DNA from 3 places in the Pelomonas sp. SE-A7 genome. Region 2 is predicted to be linked to each of the others. Evidence: predicted binding sites of a transcription regulator. Region 2 holds the regulator's gene; each other region holds the start of a gene.
The links. The regulator sigma-54, encoded in region 2, starts transcription at its own class of promoters, with help from an activator protein. The targets are predictions, from matches to a motif close to TGGCANGNAANCTGCTTT.

Region 1 (7,993 bases), 1.6 Mb from region 2:
CGCAGAACCCGTACCTGCGCCTGCTGGTGCAGTCGGGCTACTACGACGGTGCCACCACCTATTTCGACGCCAAGTACACGATGTGGCAGCTGGATCCCAGCGGCCGCATGAAGGACCGCATGGACTTCAAGGGCTACCGCAGCGGCCACATGATGTATCTGCGCTCGGAGGACCTGGCCAGCTCGAACGAACACCTGCGTGAGTTCATCAGGAAAGCCACGCCGGCCCCTGGCCAAGCGGCGAAGTACTAGACGAACCGATCAAACAACGACGGGCTCCGGCTCCAGCCGGATGCCGAAGCGGCCGTACACGCTTTCCTGGATGGCCCGCGCCAGCGTCACCACCTCGGCGCCGCGGGCCTCGCCCTTGTTGACCAGGACCAGGGCCTGTTTCTCGTAGACCGCGGCGCCGCCCACGCTCTTGCCCTTCCAGCCGCAGGCGTCGATCAGCCAGCCGGCGGCCAATTTCACCGTGCCGTCGGGCATGGGGTAATGGACGATGTGCGGATCGCGGCCGATGATGTCGCGGCACTGGTCTTCGCTGACCACAGGGTTCTTGAAGAAACTGCCGGCGTTTCCGATCACGGCCGGATCGGGCAGCTTGGCACGGCGGATGGCGCAGACCCACTCGAAGATCTGCCTGGCATCCGGTGCGGAGATGCCGGTCTCCTGCATCTTGCGTTCCAGGTCCAGGTAGCCCAGCACCGGCACCCAGGGCTTGGGGCAGCGCAGCAGCACCTTGGTTATCACGCTCTTGCCGGCCAGGCCGCCGAAGCCGGTGTGCTTGAAGACCGAGTCGCGGTAGCCGAACTTGCAGACCTCGGCCGGCAGCACGGCCTTGCGGCCGGTCACGAGGTCGACGACCTCGACCGCTTCCAACCGGTCTTTCAGCTCGATGCCGTAGGCGCCTATGTTCTGCACCGGGGCCGCGCCGGTGGTGCCGGGAATCAGGGCCAGGTTCTCAAGGCCCGGGTAGCCCTGCTCGATGCTCCAGGCCACGGCCTCATGCCAAGGCACGCCGGCGCCGACCTCCAGGATCCAGGCATCCGGGCGCTCCTCGCGCAAACGGACGCCCTGGATTTCCATCTTCAGGACCACCGGCTCCATGTCGCGCGTCAGCACCAGATTGCTGCCGCCGCCCAGCACGAACTTGGGCGCCAGGCCCAGTTCCGGGTGGTCCACGACCCGCCGCACATCGGCCTCGCTGCGGATGCGCACCAGGCGCCGGGCGGTCGCCGGCAGGCCAAAAGTGTTGTAGGGCTTGAGGTTGACGTCGAATTCGACGGCAATTGCCTGCCCATTCGGGGGGTTCACAGCAGGGGTCGACATGGCAGAATTTTCAGGCAAATTCCCCCTCCTCCCGGAACAAAGACAGCAATGCCCAGTTTTGACACCGTCCTCGAGCCCGACATGGTCGAGATCCGCAATGGCGTGGACAACAGCGCCAAGGAACTCGCCACCCGTTTCGATTTCAAGGGCACCAGCGCCCGCATCGAACTCAAGGACAAGGAAATCTCGCTGCATGGCGACAGCGATTTCCAGCTGGAGCAGATCACGGCCGTGCTGATCGACAAGCTGACCAAGCGCAAGGTCGCCATCACCTACCTCGACATGGACGCCAAGATCGAGAAGATGGGCGGCGACAAGGTCAAGCAGGTCTTCAATGTCAAGGCCGGCATCGAATCCGACCTGGCCAAGAAGATCACCGGCGCGATCAAGAACAGCAAGCTCAAGGTCCAGGGTTCCATCCAGGGCGATGCCGTGCGCATCACCGGCAAGAACCGCGACGACCTGCAGGCCGCCATCGCCCTGCTGAAGAAAGAGTTCGCAGACACGCCGCTGAGCTACGACAACTTCCGCGACTGATAGCGACCCACCTGCCATGCGCACCAACGCCCTGCTTCGCCGGTCCGCCCTGATACTCGCCCTGCTGGCGAGCCAGGCCTGCCCGGCCCAGTCCGTGGCCTTCAATGGCAGCCTGGGCAGCAAGGCGGCGCTGCTGATGATCGACGGCGAAGCGCGTACGGTGCAAGTCGGGCAGACGGTCAACGGCGTCAAGCTGACCGCGCTGAACGAGGATCGGGCCACGGTCGAGGTCGATGGCCGCCGCCAGGTGCTGGTGCTGGGCGCAACGCCCGGCCGCATCGGCCGCCCGGCCTCCGCCGAGATCAACCGACAGATGATCGTGCTGGCCTCCGGGCCCGGCGGCCATTTCACGCCGGCAGGCACGATCAACGGCCATGTCACGCAGTTCCTGGTCGATACCGGCGCCACCTCGGTGTCCATCACTCAGGCCGAAGCCGACCGCATAGGCCTGCGCTACCGCGAAGGCCGCCGCATCCTGACCCAGACGGCCAACGGCACGGTGCCGGCCCACCTGACCCTGATCGACTCGCTGCGAATTGGCGATGTCGAGGTGCGCAATGTCGAAGCTATCGTCATTCCCGGCCAGATGAGCCATGTGTTGCTGGGCAACAGCTTCCTGACCCGCTTTCAGATGAAGCGCGAGAACGATGTGATGACCCTGGTGCTGCGATACTGACGCAGCCCGCCCGATCGGGCCCCTATCGCCACCACACAAGGCTGCCTCGATGCGACGAGAGTCTCCCCGCCGCTTTGCCACGCTGTACCACGCCATCCCCTTGATCGCGGCCCTGCTGGCAGCGCATCCGGCGCAGGCGGCAGACACCGCCAAAGCCTCCAAGTTCTACGAAGACGCGCTGCGCCGCTACGAGCGCAAGGACATGGCGGGCGCCGTGGTCCAACTCAAGAATGCCCTGCAGGTTGACCGGACCATCCTCCAGGTCCATGTCCTGCTAGGCAAGGCCTTGCTCGCTCAAGGCGATCTGGCAGCGGCCGAGGTCGAGCTGGTGGAATCGCTGCGACTCGGTGTCGATCGCGCCGAGATCGCTGTCAACCTGGCCACGACATTGAGCGCCCAAGGCAAACAATTGCAGATCTTCGGCGACCCGCGCCTGGCACCCGAAGGCCTGCCCGTCAATGTCCAGCTGCCTTTGCTGCTGGTCCGCGCGAGCGCCTATGCCGACGTGGGCGATACCCGCAACGCGCTGCGGTCCATTGAGCAAGCGCGGGCGATAGACCCGAGAGATGCGTCGAGCTGGATCACCGAGGTGCCGGTCCGTATCAAGGCTCGGCAGTTCACCGAGGCCATGGTCGCGGCAGACCGCGCCCTTCAGCTGGCTCCGACGAATGGCGATGCGCACTATCAGAAGGGAACGGTTTTCCACGTGATGGGTCAGGTCCGGCCGGCGCTGGCCAGCTATGACCAGGCTCTCAAGCTCGATGCCGGCCACATTGAGGCACGGCTCTCGCATGCCGGCGTGCTGATGGATCTGGGCCGCATCGCCGATGTCGAGGCCGACCTGAAAGAGCTTGACTCGCTGGCACCCGATGAGCCGCGCGCCAGCTACCTCAAGGCACTGATCGCAGAGCAGAAGGGTGACAAGGCAGCGGCCAAGACCTTTCTCAAGGCGATCACGGAGTTGCTGGACCCGGTGCCGATAGAGTTCCTGCGCTATCGCACCCAGGCCATGCTGCTCAACGGCATGGCCCACTACGGTCTCAACGAAGTCGAGAAGGCCAAGCCCTTCCTTGAATTCGCGGCCAAGCAGCAACCCAACAGCCCGCTGATCAAGCTGCTGGCCCAGATCGCCCTGCGCGAGCCCAACGTGCCACGGGCCGTCGAGCTGCTGGAAGGCTACCTGAAGATCAATTCCGGCGATGGCCAGGCCCTGCTGATGCTGGCTTCGGCACACCTGAACCAGGGACGTCATAGCCGGGCCACCGCCTTGATGCAGGAAGCGCTGAACGCCAAGGACGCGCCGCAGTTCCGCACCGCCCTGGGTCTTAGCCTGATGCAGGGAGGCCAGAGCCTCAATGCCATCACCGAGTTGGAAAAGGCATTCAAGACCGATCCGAACCAAGTGTTCGCTGGCTTGGCCCTGGTCAACCTCTACATGCGGAGCAACCAGGGTCCCAAGGCACTCAAGGTGGCAGACGCACTCGTCAAGGCCAAGCCGAACAACGCGAGCGCCCTGATCGTCCAGGGCATGGCCAGATTGGCCGCGCGCGACTTCAACGGCGCCAAGGCCTCCTATGAGCAGGCGGCCAAGCTCGATCCCAAGATGGTCGAGCCCCGGCTCGGCCTCGCGCGAGTCGATATCACCAGCAAGGCTTTCGATGCGGCCCACAAGAAGCTGACGGCCCTGCTGAAGGAGTATCCGCGTCTGGTCGACGCCCTGCTGGAGATGGCGGCCCTGGAAGACGCCCGGGGCAAGACCGATGAAGTTCCGAAATGGTTGAACAGCGCCGTCGACGCTGCCAGTCAGCGGGAGGTCCGACCGAACTTCGCCCTGGTCGCCTGGCATCTTCGATCCGGTGACGGCGCCAGCGCCCTGCAGGCCGCCAAGCAGCTGCTGGCCAAGCTGCCGGAAGACGTCGAGGCGCTGCAGGCCTATGCAGCGGCCCAATTGGCGACCAACGACCCGCTCGGCGCCCGTACGACGCTGACCACCGCCTCGCGCCGAGCCGGCTATGAGCCGGTGACCCTGGTCTCCATCGCCGATGCGCAATTGCGGGCCAATGACCTCCCCGGCGCCGCCTACAGCCTGGAAAAGGCCCTGGGTGCACAGCCCGACGACCTGCCCGCCATGAGCCTGATGACCGTGGTGGAGCTCCGCCAAGGAGACTCGACCAAGGCCGAGAAGCGGGCCCGTCAGATCATCGCTTCGCATCCAAAGCTTGCCATCGGCCATGCCTTGCTGGCCGACACCGCCGTGGTGCGAGGGCAGACGCAGGCCGCCGTCGAGGCGCTGCGCAGGGCTCACGAACTCGACAAGACGACCGCGTCGTTCTTGCGCCTGTTTGGCTTGCTGGTCACCCAGGACGACAGCAAGCCGGCGTTCGCATTGGCTGACGGATGGATCCGGGCTCACCCCAGCGACGTGGTCGCCATCAAGGCGGTTGCGGATTCGCAGGCCCGCGCCGGCAACTTCGCGGCGGCTCGGCGAGGCTATGAATCCGTGGTCAAGCAACGACCTGACGATGTCGAGGCCCTCAACAACCTGGCCAACGTGCTGATGCGCCAGGGCGACCCTGGTGCCCTGGCGCTGGCCGACCGGGCCCTGGCTTTGGCCCCAAGACAAACCAGCCTGATCGACACCGCCGGTTGGGCCAACCACCTGGCGGGCAAGCGTGACCGGGCGCTGCAGTTGCTGCGGGATGCACGGCTCCGCGACCCGAACAACCCGGAGATTCGCTACCACCTGGCAGCCGTGCTGGCCCAGGCCGGTCGCAAGGCCGAGGCCAAGGACGAGGTCGAGGCGGCCTTGAGACTCGCCAATGCCAGTCGCCAAAGCTTCGAAAGTGCCAACCAGGCCAAGGAATTGGCAGCCACCCTTAAATGAGGGTGGTCCGACTTGTCGGTATTGTTTACATTGCGTTCCATATTCACGGCATCATTCGGCTAGACCCTTGTTCCAACACGAGTTTTTGCCGGTGGCATAGAAGCTGCTAGATACCCGAAAACCATGCATTTCGCGGAGATCCTATGAAAACGAAGACGCTGCCCAAGCTTGCCGCCCTGGTTGCTGGCTCGTTCTGCCTGCTCTGTGCGACGCCCGCGAGTGCAGATTCGACCTGGAGCCTGTCCGGCAGCGGTTGCAGCAGCCCGACTGGCGTGCCGGCCAATAGCGGCTACACCAGCGGCAACATCGGCTGCACCAATGGCGGCATTACGGCCACCATCGGCGCCTGGGCCAATACAAACAGCTCCAAGTTCGCCCAGACCAAGCTCTACAACTGGGGGTCGAACGGTTTCGGCATCGTCAGCGGCACCGAAGTCTCGGGTGACACCGGCCCGCACGCTGCCGACAACTACGGCAACCTGGAAGGCTTCCTGATCCAGCTGTCCGGCTCGATGTCGCTGTCGCAGATCGTCATCGGCTGGGACGGCAATGACGATCCGGCCAACACCGGCGGCGTCAGCTACAACGATGCAGACATCTCGATCTATCGTTGGGATGGCGGCGTCGGCAACTCGCCGACTTTCGGCAACGAAACTGCCGCTTCGCTGAACACCAATTCCTGGAAGCTGGTCAACCACCTCCAGAATGGTGGCAACAATCCGGCCGGTCCGGGCACAGACACCATCAACCTGTCGGGCACCGGCTCGTCGACCTGGTGGTTTGTCAGCGCCTACAACTCGAATGCGAATTCGGTCAAGGCGGGCTACACCGGCGACACCAATGTCGACGCCTTCAAGCTGATTTCGATCGGCGGCAAGACTCCCGGCGTTCCGGAACCCGGCACCCTGGCCCTGGCTGGCCTGGCCCTGTTCGGCATCGCCCGCAGCCGCCGCGCCGCTCGCTGAGCCCGACATTGCCGGTCTGACCCCGGCACAACAACAAGACGGCCCCTCGGGGCCGTTTTTCATTGCAAGTCCAGCTCGCCGTAAATTCCCACCAGCGGCACTGCACCGACGCGAACCTGGCCGCGATACATGCCCTCCGTATTGAAGGGCAGGCTGACCTCGCCTTCGCGGCTGACCGCGATCAGGCCGCCGCTGCCTGCGACTTGTGCCAATTTCTCGAAGACGACCCGGCGGGCAGCTTCGTCCACGGACAGGCCGGCGTATTCCATCAGCGCTCCGACCTCGCGTGCCGCAGCGATTCGGATGAAGGCTTCGCCGGTGCCGGTGCAAGACACGGCACAGCTCGCATCGCTGGCGTAGCAGCCCGCACCTATCAACGGTGAATCGCCGACCCGACCCGGCAGCTTGTTGGTCATGCCCCCGGTCGAGGTGGCGGCCGCCAGGTGGCCGGCTGCATCCAGTGCCACGGCGCCTACCGTTCCGAATTTCTTTCCTTCGTCGATGGGCGCGGCCGAGGCTGCCTGGCCATCGTGGTCGAGCAACGCGCCCAGCGCATCGGCCTGGGCCTTGCGCAGCTGCGCCAACCTCTGCGGCGTACCGAACCAGTCCGGCTCGACCATCTCCAGCCCAAGATGGGCCACATAGCGCTCGGCCGCCTCGCCGATGAACAGCAGATGCTCGCCCTGGTCCATCACGGCCCGTGCCGCGAGCACCGGATTGCGGACCCGGCTGACACCAGCAACCGCGCCGGCGCGCAATGTGCTGCCCTCCATCACGCTGGCATCCAGCTCGTGGCGCTCATCGGCCGTGTAGACCGCGCCCTTGCCGGCGTTGAAGAGCGGGCATTCCTCCAGCCTGCGAACCGCCTCGCAGACCACGTCCAGCGCCGCAGCGCCACCAGCCAGCATGGCTTCGCCAGCCAGCAGGATGCTGCGCAGCTCGGCGCGGTACTGCAGTTCCAGCTCGGCCGACATCTTGCTGCGCAGCAGTGTGCCGGCGCCACCATGGATGGCTAGGACGGGAACGGGTCTTGTCATGGCGGGCTCGGTCGACGCAGGGGCCGCCGAGTGTAGGCAATGCCTGGCTTGTCCCGGCAGCGACAAGGAAAATGCGAACGGTCGTGCTAAAACCCGCGCAGGGCCTGCCGTCGAATGCGGGCCGAGCTTTTGGAGACGCCGTCATGGACCTGAATTTCACCGCCGAGGAACTGGCCTTTCGGGCCGAGATCCGGCAATGGGTGGCCGCCAATCTGCCGCAGGACATCAGCCACAAGGTGCACAACGCCCTGCGCCTGAGCAAGGACGATATGCAGCGCTGGGCCAAGATCCTGGGCGCCAAGGGCTTGCACGGCTGGGCCTGGCCCAGGCAGTTCGGCGGACCGGGCTGGAACGCCGTGCAGCGCCACCTGTTCGAAGAGGAATGCGCCCTGGCCGGCGCGCCGCGCATCGTGCCCTTCGGCCCGGTGATGGTGGCGCCGGTCATCATGGCCTTCGGCAGCCCCGAGCAGCAGCAGCGCCACCTGCCCGGCATCATGAGCGGCGAGGTCTGGTGGAGCCAGGGCTACAGCGAGCCGGGCTCGGGCTCGGACCTGGCCTCGGTGAAA
Region 2 (7,993 bases):
CGGCAGCGCGCTCGCTGCCGCCTTCGAGTCGCCCAAGCAGGCCAGCCACGGCGACTTCGCCTGCACCGTCGCGATGCAGATGTCCAAGGCGCTCAAGACCAATCCGCGCGCCCTGGCCGAGCAGCTGATCGCTGCCCTGCAGGCAAGATCAGCCTTCCAGCGCTGGACCGAGAGCCTGGAGATCGCCGGCCCCGGCTTCATCAACATCCGCCTCAAGCCGGCCGCCAAGCAGGCCGTCGTGGCCGAGGTGCTGGCCGGTGCCGGCCGCTTCGGCCACCAGGCCGGCAACGACACCCATGTCATGGTCGAGTTCGTCTCGGCCAATCCGACCGGCCCCCTGCACGTGGGCCACGCCCGCCAGGCCGCGCTGGGCGATTCGATCTGCCACCTGTTCGAGACTCAGGGCTGCCAGGTCACCCGCGAGTTCTATTACAACGACGCCGGCGTGCAGATCGCCACGCTGGCCGACTCCACGCACAAGCGTCTGCAAGGGCTGAAGCCCGGCATGCAAGGCTGGCCCGAGGCCGCCTACAACGGCGACTACATCCAGGACATCGCCGACGCCTTCCTGCGCAAGGAGACGGTCAAGGCCGACGACCGCGAGTTCACGGCCTCGGGCGACGTCAACGACCTGGACGGCATCCGCCAGTTCGCCGTGGCCTACCTGCGCCATGAGCAGGACCTGGACCTGCAGGCCTTCGGCCTCAGGTTTGACAACTACTTCCTGGAGTCCAGCGTCTACGCCGGCGGCCAGCTGGAGAAGGCGGTCGAGCGCATGGTCGCCAGTGGCAAGACCTACGAGGAAGGCGGCGCGCTGTGGTTCCGGTCCACCGACTACGGTGACGACAAGGACCGGGTGATGCGCAAGAGCGAAGGCGGCTTCACCTACTTCGTGCCTGACGTGGCCTACCACGTCAACAAGTTCCAGCGCGGCTACACCAAGTGCATCAACATCCAGGGCACGGACCACCACGGCACCATCGCCCGGGTGCGCGGTGGCCTGCAGGCCCAGGAGCTGGGCATTCCGCAGGGCTTCCCGGACTATGTGCTGCACAAGATGGTCACGGTGATGAAGGGCGGCGAGGAGGTCAAGATCTCCAAGCGCGCCGGCTCCTACGTGACGCTGCGCGACCTGATCGAATGGACCAGCCGCGATGCGGTGCGCTTCTTCCTGATCAGCCGCAAGGCCGACACCGAGTTCACCTTCGACGTGGACCTGGCGCTGAAGCAGAACGACGAGAACCCGGTGTTCTATGTGCAGTACGCCCATGCGCGCATCTGCTCCATCATCCGCAACTGGGGTGGCGACGAAGCCCAGCTCCAGGGCGCCGACCTCAGCCTCTTGAGCGCGCCCACCGAGGCCGCCCTGATGCTCAAGCTGGCCGACTACCCGCGCATGCTGTCCGGCGCCGCCAACGGCCTGGCGCCGCATGACGTGGCCTTCTACCTGCGCGACCTGGCCGGCCTGTTCCACAGCTACTATGCGGCCGAACGCGTGCTGGGCCAGGCCGAAGACCTGACCCGCGCCCGGGTGGCCCTGCTGGCCGCCACGCGCCAGGTGCTGCGCAATGCCCTGGCGGTGCTGGGTGTCAGCGCGCCGGAAGCGATGTCCCGCGAATCGACCGAATCGGAAGAAAAGGCAGAGAAGGCATGAGCGAAAAGAAGGGTGGTGGCAAGCCCGGCGCCGGTGGCGCGCCCGGCGGTGGCAGCAGCAGCGAGCAGCGCGGCGGCTTCGTCCTCGGGCTGATCGTCGGCCTGCTGATCGGCCTGGCCGTGGCCCTGGGCGTGGCGCTGTACATCAACAAGACGCCCATCCCCTTCGTCAACAAGGTGCCGCAGCGCACGGCCGAGCAGGACGCCGAAGAGGCCGAGCGCAACAAGAACTGGGACCCGAACGCCCCGCTGGCCGGCAAGAACGGCAAGGCGGCCAGCGGCGTGGTCAGTGCCGGCGAAGCCCCGGCGCCCAAGCCGGCTGCGGCCCACGCCAGCAGCGCCGCCCCGGTCCAGGCCCCCGCGCCAGCCCCGGCCGCCGCACCGGCTCCGGCGCCGGTCGCCAGCAAGGCCGTGGCCAGGACCGAGTCCAAGCCTGAAGCCAAGGCCGCCGACGCCAAGGCAGCGTCAGCCGACCCGTCGATCTACTTCGTGCAGGCCGGCGCCTACCTGAAGACCGACGACGCCGAGGCCCAGCGCGCCAAGCTGGCCTTGCTCGGCCATGTGGCCAAGATCTATGAGTTCGAGCAGTCGGGCCGCACCGTCTACCGGGTCCGCATCGGCCCCCTGGATGCCCGCGACGAGGCCGAAGGCCTGCAGAAGAAGCTCGAGGGCTCGGGCGTCGAGGCCAACCTGGTCCGCGTGCAGCGCTGAGCCGCCGCCCTCCCCATTCCCTTCCCCTTACAGAGGAAAGCTCCATGAAGCGCCGTGATTTCTCCGCCCTCGGACTCGCCGCCCTGGCCGGCAGCAGCGCCTGGGCCCAGGGCGGGCCGGTCGAAGGCAAGCATTACAAGCGCCTGGGCAACCCGGTGCCGACCACGCCCGGCAAGATCGAGGTGATCGAGTTCTTCTGGTACGGCTGCCCGCATTGCTATGCGCTGGAGCCGATGCTGCGTGAATGGGTCAAGCAGCTGCCGGCCGACGTGGCCTTCCGCCGCATCCATGTGGGCTTCCGGCCCAACATCAAGCCGCACCAGAAGCTGTTCCTGACGCTGGAAGCGCTGGGCAAGTCCGAGGAGCTGCAGGGCCGGGTGTTCGAGGCCTTCCATCGCGAACGTGTCGACGTGGAAGAGGACAAGGACATGCTGGCCCTGGCCGTGCGGCTGGGCGTGGACCAGGCCAAGTTCGCCGCCATGTACAACTCGTTCGCGATCAACGGCAAGATGGCCACGTCCAACAAGCTGAGCGAGGCCTACAACATCGACGGCGTGCCGGCCCTGGGCATCGCCGGCCGCTTCTGGACCTCGCCCTCCATGGTCGGCGCCGCCGGCATGAGCGAGCAGGACATGGGCATGCGCGCGCTGCAGGTCACGAACGCCCTGATCCAGGGCGTGCGCAACGGAAAGCTGTGACGCATTTGACGCCGGCTGGGGCGGGGGCTGGCCCTAGAATGGCCTGCAATTTCTGTGCCGCGATTGCACCTTCCCTGCCATGCGTCTTCCTGCCCTGCCTTCCGCACTGCCGCTGCTGCTGACCGCCCTGCTGGTCGCGGCACCCGTGGGCGCCGCCAAGGGCGACCGCGAACGCGATCTCAGCATCAGCCATGACGAAGGCGGCCGCGCCGAGCTGGCCAACCAGCTGACCGAATTCACCGGCAATGTGCAATTGAGCCAGGGCAGCCTGCTGCTCAGGGCCCACCGGCTGCAGCTGCGCGAGACGCCGGACGGCTTCTTCCAGGCCAATGCCACGGCCAAGCCGGGCGAGCAGGTCAGCTTCAAGCAGGACCGCGACAAGCCGGGCGAGAGCATCGAGGGTTTCGCCGACCAGATCGACTACGACGGCAAGGCCGAGACCGTGCGCTTCACAGGCAATGCCGTGCTGCGCCAGCTGCGCAACGGCCAGGTGTTCTCGGAAACCGTGGGCAGCGAGTTCGTCTACGACAACCGCAAGGAAGAATTCCTGACCAAGGGCGGCGCCCATGAGCGCAGCCCCAACGGCCGGGTCCGCCATGTGTTCACGCCTAGGCTCGCCGCCGAGGCCGCTGCGTCGGCCGCCAGCAGCCCGGCCGTGCCGCTGAAACCCAGCAGCACCCTGCAGACCGCTCCGCGCAAGCCCCAATGAGCCTGGAGCAAGCCATGACCGCCGGCCAGCCCAGCCGGCTCGAAGCCGAGGGCCTGCAGAAGACCTACGGCGTGCGCCGCGTGGTCAAGAACGTGCATCTGGCCGTGGACAGCGGCGAGGTCGTCGGCCTGCTGGGGCCCAACGGCGCCGGCAAGACCACCAGCTTCTACATGATCGTGGGCCTGGTGCGCGCCGATGCCGGCGAGATCCGCCTGGACGGCGAAGCGCTGGAGCGCCTGCCCATCCACCGCCGCTCGCGCCTGGGCCTGTCCTACCTGCCACAGGAAGCCTCGATCTTCCGCAAGCTGACGGTGGAGGAGAACATCCGCGCCGTGCTGGAGCTGCAGCAGGACGAGAACGGCAAGCCCTGGACCAAGGCCCGCACCAACGAGATGCTGGACAGCCTCTTGCACGAGCTGTCGATAGAGAAGCTGCGCGACAGCCCGGCGCCGGCCCTGTCCGGTGGCGAGCGGCGGCGCGTCGAGATCGCCCGCGCCCTGGCCACGCAGCCGCGCTTCATCCTGCTGGACGAGCCCTTCGCCGGTGTGGACCCGATCGCGGTGCTGGAGATCCAGCGCATCATCGGCTTCCTGAAGGCGCGCGGCATAGGCGTGCTGATCACCGACCACAACGTCCGCGAGACCCTGGGCATCTGCGACCGCGCCTACATCATCAGCGAGGGCGAGGTGCTGGCCGAAGGCACGCCGGACGAGCTGGTCGCCAATGCCGACGTCCGCAAGGTCTATCTCGGCGAACACTTCCGGATGTAAGGCCGATGGCGCTGCACTGAGATGAAGCCCACCTTACAGGTCCGCCTCAGTCAGCACCTGGCGCTGACGCCCCAGTTGCAGCAGTCGATCCGGCTGCTGCAGCTGTCGACGCTGGAGCTGCACCAGGAGGTGGAGCAGATGCTGGCGCAGAACCCGCTGCTGGAGGCCGACGAGGAGTTCGGCAATGCCGTCACCGCGCCCGAGCTGAGCGAGATCCGCGGCAATGCCGCCGACGAGCCCGATGCCTCGCCCGCCGGTGAAGGCGAGACCAGCGCCGAGATCAAGGCCGAGGACTTCGGCACCACCGAGCGCGACGACTGGGAGAACGGCACCGAGGGCGACGACTTCGACGGCATCCGCGAAACCCCCGGCAGCAGCGCTCCCGCGGGCGACGACGACGGCGAGCGGCCCGAGTCCGAAGGGCCCGGCATCAGCCTGCAGGATCACCTCAAGCAGCAGATGGCCGGCATGTCGCTGAGCGAGGAAGACCGCGCCGCGCTGTTCGTGCTGATCGAATCGCTGGACGAGGACGGCTACCTGGCCGACCCGCTGGAAGAGATCGCCGCCGCCCTGGCCGGCGAGGCGGCCGACGCCGAGGAACTGGACGAGCTGCTGGACCGGCTCAAGGTGGCCCAGCGCTGGCTGCAGAGCATGGAGCCCACCGGCGTCGGTGCCCGCGACCTGTCGGAATGCCTGCTGCTGCAGCTGCGCGCCCGGCCGCGCAGCCAGGTGCAGGTTGTCGCCATCCTGATCTGCAAGAGCCTGCTTGAACACCTCGCCAGGCGCGACCTGCGCAAGCTGATGGCCCTGACCGGCGCCGACGAGCAGCTGCTGCGCGAGGCGCAGGCCCTGATCCAGAGCCTGGAACCCAAGCCGGGCCGGCAGTTCGCGCGGGGCGAGGCGGCGGCCGTCGTGCCCGATGTGATCGTGGTGAAGAGCGGCCGCGGCTTCAAGGTCATGCTCAACCCCGAGGTCGCGCCCAAGCTGCGCATCAACGAGCTCTATGCGCAGGCGCTGCGCCAGACCCGCGGCGGCATCAGTAACAGCCCGCTCGGCGGCCAGCTGCAGGAGGCGCGCTGGTTCATCAAGAACATCCAGCAGCGCTTCGACACCATCCTGCGGGTCTCGCAGGCCATCGTCGAGCGCCAGAAGGGCTTCTTCCAGCATGGCGCGCTGGCGATGAAGCCGCTGGTGCTTAGAGAAATAGCCGACGAGCTGGGCCTGCACGAATCCACCATCTCGCGCGTCACCACGGCCAAGTACATGGCTACGCTGCACGGCACCTTCGAGCTCAAGTACTTTTTCGGCTCGGGCCTCAACACCGAGGCCGGCGGCAATGCCTCCAGCACGGCGGTACGGGCACTGATCAAGCAATTCGTCGATGCCGAGGATCCGAACAAGCCGCTCTCGGACAGCTCGCTGTCGGAGATGCTGGAGGAGCAGGGCATCCAGGTGGCCCGCCGCACGGTGGCCAAGTACCGCGAGGCGCTGAAGATCGCGCCGGCCAATCTGCGCAAGGCGCTGTGAGCCGGGGCCTGGGGGACAATCGGCGCTTCTTTGCCTTGTCTCCTCTGGCCCGCCGATGTCCCGCCCCGAATCCCTAGAACTCTTTGTCTCCTGCCCCGGCGGTGTCGAACCGCTGCTGGAGGCCGAGCTGCGCGCCCTGTTCCCGCGCGGCCTGCTGGAGCCGCTGCGCGGCGGCGTGGCCGTGCACAAGGCGCCGGCCGAGGTGGTGCTGAGCATCAACCTGGAAAGCCGCCTGGCCCAGCGGGTGCTGGTCGAGCTGATCGAGGGCGGCTACCGGCATGAGGACGACCTCTATGCCCTGGCCCGCAAGGTCGACTGGACGCGCTGGATAGGCCCCAGCGAGACCATCAAGATCGACACCACGGCCCAGCGCTCGCCGCTGCGCAGCCTCAATTTCGCCACGCTGCGCATCAAGGACGCGATCTGCGACACGATCCGCGACGCGACCGGCGAGCGGCCCAGCGTGGACACCCGCGAGCCCGACCTGCCCGTGGTGCTGCACCTGAGTGAAGAGCGCGCCGCGCTCTACGTGGACACCTCGGGCGCGCCGCTGTTCAAGCGCGGCTGGCGCCTGGACAAGGGCGATGCCCCGCTGAAAGAGACGCTGGCCGCCGCCATGCTGGCGGCGGCCGGCTGGCAGGGCACGGCCGAGACCGGCGGCGCCCTGCACGACCCCTGCTGCGGCTCCGGCACCATTCCCATCGAGGCGGCCCAGATCGCCTGCGGCATCGCCCCCGGCCTGCAGCGCCGCTTCGCCTTCGAACGCCAGAAGCCCTTCGCCGCGCTGCGCGCCCGCTGGGCCGAGATGAAGCAGGCCGCAAAGGAACGCATCCATGCGCCGGCCGTGCCCATCTACGCCAGCGACGTGGCCTTCCGCATGGTCGACTTCGCCCGCCGCAATGCCGAGCGGGCCGGCGTGGCCCAGTACATCCAGTTCAACGGCGGCGATGCGCTGGAACGCCCGGCGCCCAAGCTGCCCGCGGGACTGGGCGGCACGCTGATGATGAACCCGCCCTATGGCGAACGGATCGAGGTGCGCGGCAAGGCCGCGGCCGTGCGCGATGCCTCGGGCTCGGAGCAGCGCGACGCAGACGACGACTTCTTCCCCCGCCTCGCCTCGCACTGGAAGCATGGCTACACCAGCAACGAGGCCGGCTGGACCGCCTGGATGCTGAGCCCGGACATGAAGCTGCCGAACAAGATGCGGCTCAAGGAATCGCGCCGCTTCCCGATGTGGAACGGCCCCATCGAATGCCGGCTGTTCCGCTTCGACCTGGTCAAGGGCTCGGCCCGCGAGAAGCGGGCCGAAGCCTCTTGAGCCTCAGCTCTTTTCGCTGAGGGCCAGCCAACCGAGCACGGCCAGCGGGGCCGTGTCGGCCCGCAAGATGCGCGGACCCAGCTGGGCCGCGACAAAGCCTTGCGCCCGCGCGGCCGCTTCCTCGGCCGGACTCAGGCCACCCTCAGGGCCGCTCAGCACCAGGGTCTGATCGCCCGGTACCGCCGTCAGCCTGGACAGCGGTTCAGCGGCCATCGGGCTCAGCAGCCAGCGCCGCTGCGAGGCAAGACCCGGCCCCAGGCTGGCCAGCCAGGCCGCCAGGCTCTGCACCGGCTCGATCTGCGTGACCTTGCTGCGGCCGCTCTGCTCGGCCGCAGCCACAGCCACACCCTGCCAATGGGCCTGCTTCTTGTCGGCCCGCTCGCCGGCCAGGCGCAGGACCGAGCGTTCGCTCATCAAGGGTTGGATGGCGGCGGCACCCAGCTCGGTGGCCTTTTCGACAATGCCGTCCATGCGGTCGTTGGCCGGCATCACCACGGCCAGGGTGACCTGCTGGGCCAGCTCGCGCTGCACCAGCTGGCGCGACTGCAGGTGCACCCGCACCTCGCTGCGGCCCATGGCCGCGACCTCGGCCTGGTATTCGAAGCCC
Region 3 (7,993 bases), 450 kb from region 2:
ACGGCTGGTTCGAGAACGTCCAGCCGCTCAGCGCGCGGCAGAAAGAGCTGATCGCGCAGCGCGTCGCCGCGACCAACGAAGCGGAGGTGAAGAAGGCCCTGGGCGTGGGCCGATGGATAGGCGACGAGGACTACCTGGCAAGCTCGTATCGCTTCCTTTCTCAACCGACCGTCAACATCCAGGGGCTGGTGAGCGGCTATGCCGGGGTGGGCGGCAAGACCGTCCTGCCCGGCCGTGCCGAGGCCAAGCTCGAGTTCCGCCTGGTGCCGAACATGAGCAAGGACGAGGCGGTCACCAAGCTCAAGGCCCATCTGGCCAAGCGCGGCTTCGACGATGTGAAGGTGGTGGTGAGCGGCGGCTACGGCCCCAACCAGACCAATGAGAACAGTGCCTTCATCCAGGCACAGAAGCGCGTCTTCGACCGGGCCGGGATCAAGTACACGCTGAGCCCCCGCAATGCCGGGAGCTGGCCCGGCGTCGTGTTCAACGGCGCACCACTCAACCTGCCGACCGGCCAGTTCGGAATCGGCCGCGGCAACGGGGCGCATGCCCCTGATGAGTGGTTCCTCATCAAGTCGACCCATCCCAAGGTCGCCGGCCTCGACGAGGCGACCATGCTCTACGTCGACTATCTCTACGAGATTGCCAAGCTGGGCCAGTGAGCCGCACGCCCCCGTCCTCCAAATCACCGACATCACATCCCCGCTCATCCGTCGAATTGCCTTGAAGGTCACGCACCCCGGAACCAAACTGGAACGGCAACCCCGGGGAGCCGCGCCATGCAATGCCCGAATCCCAGACTGACCACGATCCTGTGCTGCGCTGCTGCGCTGTTGTGCGCCTGCGGCGGTGGCGGTAGCGGCGCCGCCAGCGGTGCGCTTGCGGCCGCCCCGGGCGCCATGGCCCCGCCGGCAGTCACGTCACCCCAGCCGGGCCAGCCAGCACCGGCAGCCGTGGCGGGCACCTCGATCGTGGCCAATGTCTATCTGTATGCCGACGGCTACCCGGCGACCGACAGCTTCTTCTCGGGTCCGCCGGCCGGACTCAACGCCATGGCCTCGGTCTATGTGGGGGACTCGATGCGCGGCGGGGCGGTCATGGACGCCGAGGTGGTCGTCGACGGGAGGCGCCTGGTCTTTGACAGCGAGACGCAGGTGTATCGAGGCGCGCTCTCGGCCGACCTGGGCGCGATGGTCTCGCTTTCGGTCCGCGTCGGCAGCCAGGTCTTCACCGCCACCACCCGCCAGCTGGCCTCGCTGCCTGTGGTCACCTCACCTGCGGCGACCCACGCCGTGCCGGCCGGACAAGCGTTGACCGTCGCCTGGTCCGCTCCGACCCGGGCCGCGTCGTCCACGTCCACCAGCGAGTTCGCCTACAGCCTGTGGATCGGCGACGTCACTTCCGGCCGCCTGACCTGGATGTCGTGGGAGTCTGAAGTGGACGACGTGCTCGGGCCGACTTATGCCATCCCGGCTCGCGCCTTGACCGCCGGGCCGCACCTGCTGGGCCTGTCGGCTGCCGATTGCCGCCCGATCGCCGGCACGGTGGGCACGTCGGCGCTTTGCGCTGGCGTCGTCCGGACCGTGAGCATCGCGGCGATCCAGTGAGTGCGGGCCTCCAGCCCGCCGCAGGCGCGGGCTAGGATAGCGGCTCGCCTACGCGCCAGCCCCCGTCCGCATGTGTTCCAACTACAAGCCCGTGACCCTGCAGGATCGCCTGCTGGCCAACTTCGGCGTGGTGCGTCCGGACGAGGTCGATCCGCCCGAGATGGTGTCGCCCGGCGTCGGCGCCCCTTTCCTGATGCGGCCCGACCACAAGGCCGACCTCAAGGAGCGGGCCTGCTTTCTGGGCCGCTACGGTCTCTTGCCCGAATGGGCACAGGACCTGGCCTTCGGCCGGCACACCTACAACTGCCGCACCGAGACCATGCGGACCAAGCCGGCGTTTCGCAAGGCCTGGGCCTACGGACACCGCTGCATCGTGCCGGTCGAATGGCTGTACGAGTTCAGCTACGAGACCGGCGAGCCGGTGCGCTGGCTGATCCGGCATCGCACCGGTGAACCTCTGGGCGTGGCTGGCCTGTGGGGACTGTGGTTCGACCCGCAGGGCACCGAGGTGCTGTCATTCACCATGTTGACCGTGAATGCCGACGGCCACGGCATCTTCGGCAAGCTGCATCCTCCCGCCGACGAGAAACGCATGCCGGTGATCCTGTTCCGGTCCGATTACGACGACTGGCTGTTCGGCACGAACGAGCTGGCGGAGCGCCTGATCCGGCCCTATCCGGCCGAGCTGCTGGAATCGCAGCCCGATCCCCTGGCCTGGAAGCCGCTGGCCGAGCCCAAGTCCTGGCAGAACGAGCCGGACCTGTTCGAGGACGCCTGGCGCGATGCCGCCACCGACCCGGCGGCCCGCGCGATCAAGGCCCGCAGGAGCCGGGCCAGGCCCAAGGACCCACCGCTGCCGGACGAGCCTGGGCCGGTGACCGGCGACCTGTTCTAGGCGCGGCGCCTGGACGCCCGGGCCAAGGGCTTGACGGCGCAGGCCGCACCGAGCCGCAGGCCCGGTGCGCCGAATCGCTCAGGACTGGCGACGTCGCGCGACGGCCAGCCCAGCCAGGCCAAGGCCGACCAGCGCCAGCATGCCCGGTTCCGGCACCGACTGGTCAACGACTGCCACCTGACGAACTTCCAAGCCGTTGCCCTGGAAGAGCGCCGTCCAGCCGATCTGGGAGAACGTGTGGCTCTTGTTGTCGTAGAAATCTGCCTTGAAGCCGATGTCGAGACCGGTGAACTCGCGCGTGACACCGTCGCCGAAAAGTCGCTGGGTGATGCCGAGATGCGCGCAGCAGCTGCTGCTGTCTGCGATGGCGGCCGACCAGGCCGGACCGCTCTGCAGGCCGGTGAAGGTCAGCGAACCTTGCGAGGTGCCGAACGACGAGACGGTGTCCACGCCCAGCCATGCCTCGATGCTGCCCTGGCCGTTCCAGCGCAGCGCTTGGCCGGGCAGGAAGGAGATCGAGATCGTCACCAGATCCAGGTCGTTGACGGTCACGGCCGACACCAGGTCGGTGAAGTTCGCGGGTTGTTTCCAGGTGGTGCCGCTGATCTGGCTGTTCAGATCGAAGACCACCTTGGCGGTCACGGGTCCTGCCACGGCGGCCAACGAAGCACCGGCCATCAAAACGCTTGCAATCAAGCCTCGAATCAATCTCATGAGCACCTCAGGGCGAAAAACCCGAATCGTCAGCAATCACCGTGCCACCCAATGGAATCAAGGACATAGCTGAGGTTTCGTGCGCATCTGTAACGGAACCCGACGGCAATCGCCCAACAGGCCGCCGAAACAGGCTGAGCGGCGTCCTCAGCGAGCCCCGAGCCCGAGCCACCTGCCGGACAGATGCGTTCGGCCCCGCCGCCGGCTCTTGTCGAGGTGCTTTACATGCCGGCAGCACCGCCTTGCCGTCCGGTCTTCAAGTCCTTGAAAGCAATGGATTTTTCTTGTTGGCACCACATTTGCTTCGACCCTGGCTCGGAACCTGAGCCCCTTGCTCAACGGCAAGGGATTGCGTGTAACGACCTGGAGATCGTCCATGAACATCAAAGCCCTTCGCGCCGCAATCGCGGCGCTTGCATTGGCTGGCCTGACGGCTGGAGCGTCGGCTGGCGCCATTCGATCTGGAACCGTGATCGCGTCGTCGGCGTCGGCCTGCTGCGGTCTGGTCGCCAGCCTGCTGGTGGACCAGTCCGGCCTGTCCAGCAACTACGTCAACGGCGTGACCGACTTCGACACCTACCTGGCTTCGTCGCCGACCGCACTGGGCTCGTCGACGTGGCCGCTGTTCCCGGCAGGCTACTTTGCCTTTGCCGGTGCCGTCGTCGACATCGACTTGGGTGCTTCCTACACCCTCGCACGGCTGGCGATGTGGAACGACCACGACTACCAGGGCGTCGATGCCTTCCACCTGCTGATCTCCGACACCGCCGATTTCGCCGTCAGCAGCTCGCTGGGTGCGTTCAACGCCATGTACGGCAACAACGACAACAACTTGCTGTCCTACGACATCGGCACGCCGCATCAGGTGTTCGACCTGACGGATGCAACCGGCCGCTATGTGCGCGTCGTCTTCGATTCTGCGCACCAAGACACCTACATCAACCTCAATGAGATCGCGTTCGACACCGGCAGCGGCGAGAACCATGTGCCGGAGCCGGCCAGCCTGGCGCTGGTCGGCCTGGGCCTGGCAGGCCTGGTGGCACGCCGCCGTCGCTGAGCTCTTGTTGATCAAGACCTGAGCGCGCCTCCGCCAATGCGGGGCGCCCTTCGAGGCCGACGCCCTAGGGTTGTCGGCCTTTTGCATTCCATCGGCGACACGCTGCGCCGCTGACGGGGTCCCGCTAGGCTGGACACAGGCCTCAGGACAGTCGCAGCTCCGCCCTCAGTCCCCCGCCCTCGCGAGGCCGCAGCACCAGCGTGCCGCCCATGCGCTGCGTCAGGTCCCTGGCGATGTAGAGCCCCAGGCCCATGCCGCCGGTATGCCGGTTGCGTGAAGCCTCCACGCGGTAGAAGGGCTCGAACACCGACTCCAGCTTGTCGACCGGAATGCCCGGCCCGCGGTCTTCGATGGTGATGATGAAGCCGAGGCCACGCGGCTCGCGCTGCAAGCCCACCTCGGCACTGCCCGCATAGCGCAGCGCAGCGCATTGCCTATCAGGTTGCCCAGCACGCGACGCAAGGCCTGAGGCCGGATGGAGCGGATCAGCGCTTCGCCACCGGCCGCGCAAGTCACCTTCAGGCCCTGCTCCGCCAGGTCGTCGCACAGCGACTGCAGCAGCGCGGCCACATCGCAGGCCTGGGCCGGCTCGGCGGCACCGCTGTCGCCGCGGAATACTTCGAGCACGGTGTCGATCAAGGCATTGATCTCGCGGATGTCGGTCACCGACTTCTCCAGCGGATCACCCGTGAGGCCCAGGGTTTCCAGCCGCATGCGCAGCCGGGTCAGCGGCGTGCGCAGGTCATGCGAGATGGCGCTGACCATCAGGGCCCGCTGCGTGAATTGCTGGCGCAGCTGACGGGCCATGCCATTGAAAACCTGGGCCGCCTCGCGCACCTCGCGCGTGCCCTGCCTTTCGTCGAGCTGATGCGGTGCCGTGCCGCCGGACTGCGGGCCGTCGCCTGCCGCCCGATCGCCGACACCGTGGGTTCGTCGACCTTCTGCGCGGGCGCAGTGAGGGCTGTGCCCATCAAAGTCTCGCAATACCGACCTAGCCTTCAGGGCAAGCGCAGCACACCGTTCAGACCTCGACGCACCAACGCAACGCCCTTGTTTGAACTCCCGGGCACCTCGTCGCGCCTTGAGACCATTTGGCCAGCAGCGCCAAAATCCACTATAGACATGCCAAGCCGCAAATCAATTCATCGCGCCCAGAGTTAATTAGGCATCGCGTCTTATCATCGCCCCACAGCGCATCACACTCGGCCCGAGCTTGATTGGTAATGTATCGGCAGGCGCCCAGACATATTGCACACGAAATAGGAGTTTGACAAACCAGCAATGATGGAATATCTTCTTGCGGCACATAATAAGCAAGCAGGTCATCCACCCAATAGTCATACTCATGCGAATAGATTGGATCGGTAGGGTCCGGACCTTCCTCGAGCCCCAAAGAGTATGCAGCGGAGCTTCCGCCGGATCCGGTCTTGGCAATCTTCGAGTCGACAACTTTCGCCCTTACCATTGCCTTCATGAACCTATACAAATCGCGACCCTGAGTTCTATTGATAATTTCGACGGCTTTCAATGCGCGAGCTGAGGTTGTATCCTGAACAACGTCCGCAATACCCACTTGCCTCGATTCAAATCGAATCATATAGGGTGCCAACATTGTTGCTTGATAAAAGAATACCTTTCTGCGAGTATCCACCTGCATTGTGGAAAGACGCCCTTGAGCGTCATAGGAGAATTCAAGAACTCTCCCGTCACTGCGGCGCACTGAAAAAACCCTATTCCCACTGGTTTTCAGGATTGAAATTGGGCTGCAATCAGTCAACCTTTTTGAAGCCTTTGAAGATTCGGAACCATTCACTGACCGTGCCGTGTCAATCGACGATGCGGTCGACGCCACGAAGAGCAAGAAGATGGTGAAAACATGTCTAAGCATGCAACCTCCAAACAATGGCCGCGATCAAACAAATGCCAACGACCAGACGAAACATCCATCTGGATCTAGTATCGGCAATCAACCTCCTAAACAGCCACCCCCAGCGCCCCTTGTCCAATGGTTGACTTAGGATCCAACGATCAAGCAACCAAATTGCTACCAACATGGCGCCAACAGCAGCCCACTGATATGCAGAGAATCCCATGATGTATCCGGCTAGTGATGAACAGCCTAATTGGGGACCATGGAAAGGTCATCGTCAATGTTTGCGATGTTTCGCGCGCTGCTCAAAGGCATTCGCATCGAAATTGCATTTCCTCGGGCGCGGTCGCGCTGGTCAATTCCAAGAGCGGTAGGCACCGCGTCTCGCTTGTCTGACCACGCGTTCAGGTCTCGGCTAACACCGTGCTCCAGTGATTGATCGGCCTCTGACCTAACGCAAGCTCAGCTCCGCCCTCAGCCCCCCACCCTCGCGAGGCCGCAGCACCAGCGTGCCGCCCATGCGCTGCGTCAGGTCCCGGGCGATGTAGAGCCCCAGCCCCATGCCACCGGTATGCCGGTTGCGTGAAGCCTCCACGCGGTAGAAGGGCTCGAACACCGACTCCAGCTTGTCGGCCGGAATACCCGGCCCGCGGTCTTCCACCGTGATGACGAAGCCAAGACCGCGCGGCTCGCGCTGCAAGCCGACCTCGGCACTGCCCGCGTAGCGCAGCGCATTGCCTATCAGGTTGCCCAGCACGCGACGCAAGGCCTGAGGCTGGACGGAGCGGATCAGCGCTTCGCCACCGGCCTCGCAAGTCACCTTCAAGCCCTGCTCCGCCAGGTCGTCGCACAGCGATTGCAACAGCGCGGCCACATCGCAGGCCTGGGCCGGTTCGGCAGCGCCGCTGTCGCCGCGGAATACTTCGAGCACGGTGTCGATCAAGGCATTGATCTCGCGGATGTCGGTCACCGACTTCTCAAGCGGATCACCCGTGAGGCCCAGGGTTTCCAGCCGCATGCGCAGCCGGGTCAGCGGCGTGCGCAGGTCATGCGAGATGGCGCTGACCATCAGGGCCCGCTGCGTGAATTGCTGGCGCAGCTGACGGGCCATGCCATTGAAAACCTGGGCCGCCTCGCGCACCTCGCGCGTGCCCTGCTGCTCGTCGAGCGGGGGCGGCGGCGTGCCGGCCTGCGGGCCGCTGCGGATGCTCGTCGCCAGGTCGTCCGAGGCCTGGACCAGCTTCTTCATGGGCGCAGCCAGCCAGCGCGATCCCCACCAGGCGGCCAGCGCAATCACCAGCAGGCGGATGCCGTAGTCCAGCACGAGCACCTCGGTGGGCAGGCCTCCGCCACCGCCGCGAGGGCGCAGGGGCACCGGACCATCACCGGCCATCTCGGGCCGCAGGTCGGGGCCTTCGTCGGGCGGGCCGGGCTCGCCGCGCGGCGGCCGTTGCCTCGACTGAGGCGGTGGTGGCAGGGGCCGCTCCCCCTCCCCGCCCTGACGGCGCGCATCCGGCAGGCCGGGCGTGGGCGGCAGCGAAGGAAAGGTCGGCAGCATCACAGGCCGGCCACGGCCCTCCAGGTAGACCAGGTGCACGGCCGCCCAGGCCAGCACATGGCTGACCACCAGGGCGCCCCACATCAGCAGGAACAGCCGCTTGGCCAGCGTGTCGGTGAACCAGCTGAGCTTCATCAAGGCGCAAATCCCACCGGCGCATCGAACAGATAGCCTTCGCCGCGCATCGTGCGTATCAACCTCGGCTCCCTGGGCGAGTCGCCCAGCTTCTGGCGCAGCCGCGAGACCGCCAGGTCGATGCTGCGGTCGTTGACCTCGACGCCCGGCGCGCGGC

Region 1: a site for sigma-54 is predicted at 5,518-5,535, ahead of xdp1 (exosortase-dependent surface protein XDP1). Genes of this name have one in related genera too.
Region 3: a site for sigma-54 is predicted at 3,505-3,522, ahead of QT382_RS11105 (PEP-CTERM sorting domain-containing protein). Genes of this name have one in related genera too.

The regions. Positions count from the first base shown of each region.
Region 1 is NZ_JAUASW010000001.1:1,332,865-1,340,857, forward strand. It holds gene QT382_RS05935 (S10 family peptidase) at 1-251, shown strand, start outside; gene murB (UDP-N-acetylmuramate dehydrogenase) at 261-1,289, opposite strand; gene QT382_RS05945 (YajQ family cyclic di-GMP-binding protein) at 1,377-1,865, shown strand; gene QT382_RS05950 (retropepsin-like aspartic protease family protein) at 1,882-2,541, shown strand; gene prsT (XrtA/PEP-CTERM system TPR-repeat protein PrsT) at 2,591-5,425, shown strand; gene xdp1 (exosortase-dependent surface protein XDP1) at 5,569-6,390, shown strand; gene QT382_RS05965 (isoaspartyl peptidase/L-asparaginase family protein) at 6,450-7,427, opposite strand; gene QT382_RS05970 (acyl-CoA dehydrogenase family protein) at 7,571-7,993, shown strand, end outside.
Region 2 is NZ_JAUASW010000001.1:2,887,861-2,895,853, forward strand. It holds gene argS (arginine--tRNA ligase) at 1-1,654, shown strand, start outside; gene QT382_RS13030 (SPOR domain-containing protein) at 1,651-2,364, shown strand; gene QT382_RS13035 (thiol:disulfide interchange protein DsbA/DsbL) at 2,409-3,062, shown strand; gene lptA (lipopolysaccharide transport periplasmic protein LptA) at 3,142-3,771, shown strand; gene lptB (LPS export ABC transporter ATP-binding protein) at 3,786-4,541, shown strand; gene QT382_RS13050 (RNA polymerase factor sigma-54) at 4,563-6,068, shown strand; gene QT382_RS13055 (THUMP domain-containing class I SAM-dependent RNA methyltransferase) at 6,124-7,386, shown strand; gene QT382_RS13060 (16S rRNA (uracil(1498)-N(3))-methyltransferase) at 7,390-7,993, opposite strand, start outside.
Region 3 is NZ_JAUASW010000001.1:2,440,847-2,448,839, forward strand. It holds gene QT382_RS11085 (M20/M25/M40 family metallo-hydrolase) at 1-662, shown strand, start outside; gene QT382_RS11090 (hypothetical protein) at 780-1,607, shown strand; gene QT382_RS11095 (SOS response-associated peptidase) at 1,678-2,502, shown strand; gene QT382_RS11100 (PEP-CTERM sorting domain-containing protein) at 2,581-3,144, opposite strand; gene QT382_RS11105 (PEP-CTERM sorting domain-containing protein) at 3,548-4,273, shown strand; gene QT382_RS21070 (ATP-binding protein) at 4,416-4,820, opposite strand; partial or broken gene QT382_RS21075 (histidine kinase dimerization/phospho-acceptor domain-containing protein) at 4,883-5,080, opposite strand; gene QT382_RS11115 (hypothetical protein) at 5,388-6,161, opposite strand; gene QT382_RS11120 (sensor histidine kinase) at 6,595-7,836, opposite strand; gene QT382_RS11125 (response regulator) at 7,836-7,993, opposite strand, start outside.